Regions from separate parts of the Pseudothermotoga elfii DSM 9442 genome, predicted to be linked through region 1. Evidence: riboswitches for the same ligand, from Rfam matches in the RefSeq annotation. Region 1 holds a riboswitch; the other holds the start of a gene.
What was found. Region 1 has a riboswitch for thiamine pyrophosphate ahead of TEL01S_RS06665 (thiamine ABC transporter substrate-binding protein). Riboswitches for the same ligand answer to the same signal wherever they lie in the genome.
Positions count from the first base shown of each region.

Region 2: it holds a riboswitch for thiamine pyrophosphate, as region 1 does, so the genes downstream of both, TEL01S_RS09050 (sulfide-dependent adenosine diphosphate thiazole synthase) here and TEL01S_RS06665 (thiamine ABC transporter substrate-binding protein) in region 1, are expected to answer to the same signal.

Region 1 covers NC_022792.1:1,375,674-1,380,100, forward strand. The annotation lists gene TEL01S_RS06650 (glycoside hydrolase family 2 TIM barrel-domain containing protein) at 1-579, shown strand, start outside; gene TEL01S_RS06655 (LysO family transporter) at 583-855, shown strand; gene TEL01S_RS06660 (lysine exporter LysO family protein) at 852-1,427, shown strand; TPP riboswitch at 1,518-1,626, shown strand; gene TEL01S_RS06665 (thiamine ABC transporter substrate-binding protein) at 1,672-2,658, shown strand; gene TEL01S_RS06670 (ABC transporter permease) at 2,655-4,193, shown strand; gene TEL01S_RS06675 (amidohydrolase family protein) at 4,222-4,427, shown strand, end outside.
Region 2 covers NC_022792.1:1,852,311-1,856,737, reverse strand. The annotation lists gene thiC (phosphomethylpyrimidine synthase ThiC) at 1-1,053, opposite strand, end outside; gene TEL01S_RS09050 (sulfide-dependent adenosine diphosphate thiazole synthase) at 1,059-1,805, opposite strand; TPP riboswitch at 1,859-1,969, opposite strand; gene TEL01S_RS09045 (TM1266 family iron-only hydrogenase system putative regulator) at 2,132-2,374, shown strand; gene hydG ([FeFe] hydrogenase H-cluster radical SAM maturase HydG) at 2,386-3,801, shown strand; gene hydE ([FeFe] hydrogenase H-cluster radical SAM maturase HydE) at 4,017-4,427, shown strand, end outside.

The DNA.
Region 1 (4,427 bases):
ATAGAAAAAACGAACTGGGAATTAGTGTATACAATTTCTGATGAAATAACAGTGGAGTTAAAGGTAAATATCGATAGACATCTTCCAGAGCTGCCAAGAATAGGTATTCAAGGAACCTTCCTTGGTGATTTCAAGTACGTGTCGTGGTATGGCCGGGGACCACATGAAAATTATTGCGATAGAAAGACAGGAGCGCCTGTTGGTCTGTATAGAAGCACAGTTGAGGGTATGATACATAAATATGTAAGACCTCAAGAAACTGGACAGAGGACAGATGTTAGATGGTTTAGTATATCCGATGATTACGGAATCACTGTTTTAGTCGAAGGACATCCTGTGATCGAATTTAGCGTATGGCCTTTCGAACTGGAAGATCTTGAAAAAGCAAACCATGTGAATGAACTAACGTACAAAAATCTGGTTGTAGTGAACATAGATCACAAGCAAATGGGACTTGGAGGAGATAACAGCTGGGGTGCTTTACCGCATCCAGAATATATTCTCTTTCCAGGAGAATACAAATATTCTTTTACAATCAAGGTTCTTAGAAATTTTTTTGAAAATTTTCAGGAGGGATAAGATTTGGCCTTGATTATAATCCTGTCCTTTGCCTTAGGCATAGTATCAGGTGCTTTTTTTAAAGTAACTTTGCCTAAAAAAATTAACGTCGTGAATATTATAGTTATTGCCCTTTTGTTTTTTATGGGTCTCAATCTCGGGTCAAACAAGGATTTACTCAAAGTTCTACCAAGTGTAGGAATAACAGGTTTATTGATAGCTTTTTTTTCAGCTGGATGCAGCATTATCTTTGCATGGTTATTTGAATATTTTTCAAAAAGAGGTGGCAAAAAATGATACAAACTCTGGCAGTTTTTTTAGCAGGTATATTTTTTGGCAAGTTTATACATTTTGAAATTCCTGAGTGGTTTTTTACAATACTACTTGTAGCTTTAGTCTTCACTGTTGGAATAAGCATAGGCAATGAAGAAAAAATACTGAGTAAAATAAAAAAGAACCTCAATACTATCATAATCTTAAGCATTTTAACAATTACAGGAAGTTTGCTTGGTGGTTTTATAGCAAGTTTTTTCACCAAGCTCGACATAAGAGAAGCTGTAGGGGCCTCTGCTGGACTTGGCTGGTACAGTTTGTCTGCAATCATGATAAGTGAGGTTCATTCGCATTCTCTGGGCACCATATCTTTTATTGCAAACATCTTTCGCGAACTTTTATCAATCATCGTTGTGCCTTTTCTGGCAAAAATCACAAAATACGGTGCAATATCGTGCGCTGGTGCGACATCAATGGATACCCTGCTTGGATTGATTTCTAAATATGTGCCAAAACAAGAAGTGTTAGTTGCTTTTGGTCATGGAGTTATACTGTCAACTTTCGTGCCAGTATTAATAACATTTATATTCTCATAATTTTATAAATGGTATCTTGCCGATCAATCTACTGAAAGTCAGGTTATTCACATAAATTGCTTTTTGTGATAAAATGAGAATATCAAGTAAATATTTGTGCAGGGGAGCTTCTAACCCGAGGCTGAGAGGAGGACGGAAGTCCTCGACCCTTGAACCTGATCCGGGTAATGCCGGCGTAGGGAGCAAACCAAAAACAAAATTACCCCGCCGCCGGCGGGGTTTAATCTTAGAGGAGGTGGTACGTATGAAAAAATTTCTACTTGTTCTATCAATAATTGTTGCAGTATCTGTATTTTCTCAAGAACTGGTTATCTACACTTATAGCAGTTTTGCATCAGGAATTGCGCAGAAGGTCTTGCCAATTTTTGAAAAGCAAAATAACGTCAAAGTGAAGTTGCTATCTTTTGGGGATGCAGGAAATGTGCTTGCAAGGTTGATTCTCGAGAAAGATCAACCAAAAGCCGATGTTGTGATTGGTCTTGATCAACCTCTGCTAAAACGTGCAATTTCTGAAGGATTATTGATAAAATTTGTTCCTGAAAACATATCTATGATAAAAAATAAAGAACTCTTGGATATGCGAGGTTACGGTATACCATTTGATTATGGCGCAATCGCATTGGTCTACAATACCGAGAAAATCAATAACCCACCGAAATCTTTTAAAGAACTTCTCGATGAAAGATTTAAAAGAAAGCTGGTAGTTCAGGATCCTCGCACGTCAAGTACAGGACTTTCTTTTATGCTCTGGACAGTAGCTGTCTTTGGTGAAGATGGTTTTTTGGATTACTGGAAGAGCTTAAAAAACAATATTCTGACCATAACGCCGGGATGGGATGAAGCGTTTAGCATGCTTGAAACTGGCGAGGCTGACATAATGGTGAGTTATGCGACTGATGGTGCTTACAGTTATCATGAATATGGCAGTTTGAAGTATCTGCCGGTAGTTATGGAAGAAGGTGCTTTTGTACAGATCGAGTATGCGGCTATAGTAAAAGGCAGCAAGAACATCGAGCTTGCAAAAAAGTTTATCGAATTTGTTTTGAGCAAAGAATTTCAATCTCATGTTCCCTTGAATCAATGGATGTACCCGGTTGTAGAGATAGAACTTCCAAAAGCCTACAAATATGCACCAAAGATAGATAAAGTACTGCCATTTGACTATAGTATCTTTGAGCAAAAAGGCAAAGATTGGCTTGAAAAATGGGCAGAGGTAATGATAGGTAAATGAAAGGAAAGATAACCTTGATTCTGGTGCCGATAATCTTTATCGGCACCTTTTTGATTTACCCGCTTTTCCTGCTGTTCTCAAAATTTCCAGTCTGGAATATCTCTCAAGTACTCTCAAAAAATGCAGCTATTATCAGATTCACAGCTTTTCAAGCTCTGCTGTCAGCTTTTTTAACAATGCTTCTTGGAATACCAGGCGCTTATTTATTTGCAAGAACAAAGCTTCCAAAGGTTGCGAAGAGTTTTTTGAAATCTGCAAGCATGGTGCCTTTTGTCCTTCCTGGTATATCGATGGCTATTGGTTTTTTACTCACCTTTGGTAATAATGGAATAGTGAACTGGATATTATCTTTTTTTAATCTTAAAATCAGAATACTTTATACATTCACCGCTGTTTTGATTGGCCACGTTTTCTATAACTTTCCCCTGTTCATAAGAATCGTTGGTGATGCTTTCGAAAGGATAGACAGAAATTTTCTTGAAATGGCTAACATTGAAGGAGCTTCGAGATTCAAGAGGTTTTGGTATATAGAACTACCTTTGATAGCACCAGCAGTTGGGGCGGCTTTTTCTCTTTCTTATCTTTATTGCTTCACCAGTTTTGCTGTCGTTTTGATATTGGGGGGAATCAAATATTCGACTATTGAAGTAAGTATATATATGTACCTCAAAGTGCTTCTGGATTTCGAAAGCGCACTGGCTCTCACGTTATTCCAAATGATTTTCGTGGCATCTGTAAGTTTTGTCTTCCTAATCTTATCCAGCAAATCTCAGCAATCTTTTGGCGAAGCACTCAAAGAAGAAAAACCAAGATGGTCTTACTTTTATATCGCTGTTGTTGGATTATTTGTTTTCTTACCTCTGAGTATGGCTTCTCTGGGAGGATTTTTAAAATATGGAGGGATTTTCACACTTGAAAACTTCAGAAATTTGTTCAGTCAAAGTGCCGAATGGATAATCGGTGCGAACGCCTGGCCTGTGATTATTTACAGCGTTTTACTTAGTTCAATAGTCGGAGGATGCGTGTGCATTCTTGGATTAGTCAGCTCATATGCTTCGATCAGGTATAGAAGTTTTTTATCAATCTTGACGTATCTTCCTGTTGCAATCTCTCCTGCCACAATGGCTTTTGGAATGATTCTTTTTGAAGCACCTCAGGCGATCAAACTTGGTGGTATTTATGCATTGATATCACTACCTCTGGTTCACAGTTCACTTCAAAATGTCTGGAGGAGTTTTCCAAAAGAAATAGAAGAAGCCAGTAAAATTGATGGGTGTGGTTCTGTAAAAAGGTTTTTTAAAATAATATTGCCTGTTTTCAAAAAAGAACTGTTAGGAACTTTTGCATTTTGTATGGCCATAGCACTTGGTGAGATCACAGCGACAATTATTCTGTCAGAAGGTCAATTGACCACTCTATCTGTTGCAACCTATAAACTTTTCAGCACACGTCATATCGGCGAAGCACAGGCTTTGAATTCTATCCTAATGTGGATTGTTTTGATTCTGTTCTTCATTTCTGAGCAAACCGAATAATTTATTTTGAAGAAAATCGAAGTTTAGCATGATGAGATTTGCCACGGATGAAGAAGATGTGAAAAAGATAGGCCCATTTTCAATGATTGGCTCTGATGGCAGTGCCTTACCTGATGGTATTCTCTCGCATGGACATTTATATCCCAGGAACTTTGGCACTTTTCCAAGGGTAATTGCTCGCTATGTCAAAGAGCTCAAAGCAATCACATTGGAGGCTGTCTACAAAATGACATC
Region 2 (4,427 bases), 480 kb from region 1:
TATTTTGGATGCTATCACGCCTTCTCTCACATCCTCAATTGTTGGAAGAGATATATGTTCTGAAGGAGTTACATAGCAAAGAAAATCTGCTCCATAGTAACCTGCCAGAGCCCCACCAATAGCACAGGCAATATGGTCATATCCCATAGCTCTATCTGTTGGGAGTGGTCCAAGAAGAAAAATCGGAGCATCTTCTCCTATTTTTTTCATGAGTTTCACATTCAATTCCACTTCATTTAAAGGTATATGACCAGGGCCTTCTAACATCACCTGAACACCTTTTTCTCTTGCTTTTTCAACAAGTTCCCTCATTACAAAAAGCTCCTCGAATTGCTGTACATCACTCGCATCTAACACAGTCCCGGGTCTCATGCCATCTCCCAGGCTCAGTGTAATGTCGTAATCCTTAGCAATATCCAAAAGTTCATCGAAATACTCGTAAAATGGGTTTTCTTTGTTGTTTTTAATCATCCAGCCAGCTATGATTGCTCCTCCTCTGCTCACTACCTTCAAAATGCGTCCTGAATTTTTCACGTGTTCCAGAACTTTCTTTGTTATCCCAGCGTGTATTGTCATGAAGTCGATCCCATCCTCCGCATGGGAAATAACCATATTGAGAAAATCTTTTTCAGAGAAATCCACCACATTTTTCTTCAACTGGTAACTTTTCATAGCAGAGTCGTAGATAGGAACGGACCCCACAGGAACGGCTGAGAGATCTATAATAGCCTTTCTGATTTCTTTAAGATCGCCCCAGGTAGAAAGTACCATCAGAGAATCTGCACCATATTCAATCGCCACTCTGGCTTTTTCTTTCTCTTCTTCCAGTGAGAAAAAGGCCTGTGATGTTCCTATGTTCGCATTCACTTTCACGGTGAACCCTTCTCCGACTATCATGGGTTTTTCTATTTTGTGAAGCTTGTTCTTTGGAAGGACAGCTTTTCCATATGCCAATCTTTGTTGGATTACTTCTACATCTACATCTTCGTATTCAGCGACTCTTTTCATCTCCTCTGATGATGTTCCTTTTTGAGCTATTTCCATTTGAGTCATGATAATCACCTCAATTTTTCTTCTATGATCTGAGCTATTTTTTTGCCGGAAAGGATCATGCCACCAAATATGGGTCCCATTCGAGGACCACCATGTACAGCACATGCTGCCATCCCTGAGGCCATCAATCCCGGAAATATCTCACCTGTATTTTCTACGACGAATTGTTCAGCTTCATCAGCATTCATAGGTAACTCCATTTTCATTTCGATAAGCCCCCTTTTTGCCAGGAGTGATGCCACATTTGCTGGATGCCCTGTTCCATCTATAACGAAAGAGGCTTTCACAGTTATAGGATCGACATGCAATCCCAATCTCATGGTAGGCCCCCAATTTATAACTACACCACATACTTTTCCATCTTGCATAGCCACATCTTCAACAGAAATATTATTGAAAACAGTCGCACCAACCATAGTAGTTCTATAGAGAAGGGCTGAGGCAAAATGTACAGAATCAACCAGTACATGATTTTCTTGAATCACGTAAGTTATTTCTAATTCATTCAGAAAATCTTCCAGTTCTTTTTCCAGAACAATCTCATTAAACATCATTCCTCCTCCCCAAATACCTCCCCCGGGCGTATTTTTCTCCTCAAATATTGCTACTTTAAAGCCTTTTTTCGCCAGTTCGTAAGCTGCTGTTAAACCACTTGGGCCTGCTCCAACTATCGCTACATCAAGTTCCAGAAAACTCCTTAATTTCTTGAAATACCTGTTAACTATTAACGTAGAGATCATCGTATCTTTCACAAAAATTCCTCCTTTTTTGAAATAAAAACCCCCGCACATACGGCGGAGGTTTTATATTCATTTTTCTCCATTCCCTCCGCCAGCATTACCTGGATCAGGTTCATTGGGTCGAGGACTTTCGTCCTCCTCTCAGCCCCAAAACAGGAGCTCCCCATGGAGAAAGAATTTATTCAATTTACAATTGAAATTGTAACTATTTCTTTTGGCAATATTGTATAATTAATGTGAACTTCTGAGGTGAAGGAATTTTTCTGACACCGAGGAAGGATGGGCTATGCAATTGATTGCCCCCTTTCTCGGTGCTAAAAGAGAAAGGGGGTTTTGTTTTGGAAAGATTCTACATAGTCAATATCATCGTTGAAGACAGACAAAATGCCTACAGGCAGGTCAACGAATTCCTTCACAATTTTGCCGAAGTAATAAGGTTAAGAGTAGGTTATCCTGTACCAGATGAAAACATAGCTATTATTTTGCTTGTGGTGAAAGCAAGCAATGATCTGATTGGTAGTATGAGCGGAAAACTTGGACAAATAAAAGGAGTGAAGGTAAAAACAATGCCTATTAAATGAGAGGTGAAATTATGTATACATTTGTTAAAAAGATACTCGATAGCGAATCATTTATCCCGCATGAAGAAATAAACAGGTTGTTATCTCTGACGAAAAATCCTGATAAAAAATACATAGAAGAAATACTTGAAAAATCTTTGAACAAAGAAAGATTAGATCTTTCAGAGACGGCAGCGCTTTTGAATGCTGAAAATCCCGAGCTTGTTGAAATGATATTTACCGCAGCAAAATCTTTGAAAGAAAAAATATATGGCAACAGAATTGTTTTGTTTGCACCGCTTTATATTGGAAATGAATGTATAAACAACTGCTCATATTGTGGTTTTCGAAGCGAGAATAAACAAGTTATCAGAAAAACTCTTACAGATGAAGAACTCACAAATGAGCTGTTTGCGCTGACTTCAAAAGGGCACAAAAGACTGATAGTAGTTTTTGGTGAGCATCCTGTGTATTCACCCGAGTACATTGCAAAAACTATAGAAAAAATTTATTCTTACAGAAACGGTAATGGTGAAATAAGAAGGGTAAATGTGAATGCTGCTCCACAAACAGTGGAAGGATACAAAACGATAAGAAATGCTGGTATAGGTACGTTTCAAATTTTTCAGGAAACCTATCATCTCCCAACGTATAAGAAATACCACAAAGCCGGCCCAAAATCATCTTATACTTACAGATTATTCGGCCTTGATAGAGCCATGATAGCCGGAATAGATGATGTTGGAATAGGTGCGTTGTTTGGTTTGTATGATTGGAAATTTGAAGTGATGGGATTAATGTGTCATACAAGACATCTTGAAGAAAGATTTGGCGTTGGACCACATACAATATCTTTTCCAAGAATAGAACCTGCTGTTGGAACTCCTTTAACAGAGAAGCCCCCGTATGCTGTCAGCGATTATGATTTCAAAAGGCTTGTTGCGATCATAAGGCTTTCTGTGCCATATACAGGTTTGATATTAACAGCAAGGGAAAAAGTGCAACTCAGAGATGAGGTGATAAAACTTGGCGTTTCTCAGATAGATGCAGGCTCCAGTATAGGCGTTGGGTCATATGCTCAGAAAGATCAGGAGATTGTCAGGAAAAGTCAATTTATACTCGGAGATACAAGAACCCTGGATGAAGTAATAAAAGAACTTGCTATGGAAGGTTATATTCCTTCTTTCTGCACAGCTTGCTATAGAGCAGGAAGAACTGGCCAGCATTTTATGGAATTTGCTATACCCGGTTTTGTGAAAGAATTTTGCACACCGAACGCTCTTTTAACTTTCAAAGAATATCTGATCGATTATGCCACAAATGAAACGAAACTTATAGGCGAGAAACTTATCGAAAAAGAGCTTCTGAAAATACCAGATTCGAGACGTGAAACTGTTAGAAAAATGCTTGTGAATATCGAGAAAGGCGAACGTGATGTCAGGCTGTAAGAAGATACTCGAACATATTTCTGAAAAGTTTCACTGCAAGGTGTGGGTTTGCAAAAAGGTTGGAAGAAGAATTTCCTTCATAAATGATCTTAAAGCGGGTATAGAAAAATTTGAGCCTCCTCAAGTTATTTGTGAAGATGACAGATACGTTGTTTTAGCTCAGGTTGAAAAACCGAGTTCTGAGATGGTTGAGCTATGCTGGAAGGTGATTGATTGTGTTCGAAGGTGTTTTGAAGAAAATCCTGAACCATCCGGAAAAAGTTGATCTCGAAGAAATAGCATTTTTACTTTCAGATTCAAGAGTAGATGAAAAACTGTTTGCGCTTGCAGATGAAGTCAGGCAAAAATATATGGGAAAAGACGTGTATCTCAGAGGAATAATCGAATTTTCGAATTATTGTAGAAATGATTGCCTTTATTGTGGTATAAGAGCTTCAAATAGAAATGTGAAAAGGTACAGAATGAAAGCAGATGAGATAATTCATCGAGCAAGGGTAATTTATCAGATGGGGGTAAAAACAATCGTACTACAATCAGGGGAAGATCTTTTTTACGATGAAGAATCCATAGCGTATGTTATAAAAGAAATCAAGAAAATGAAAGTAGCTGTTACTTTGAGCATTGGA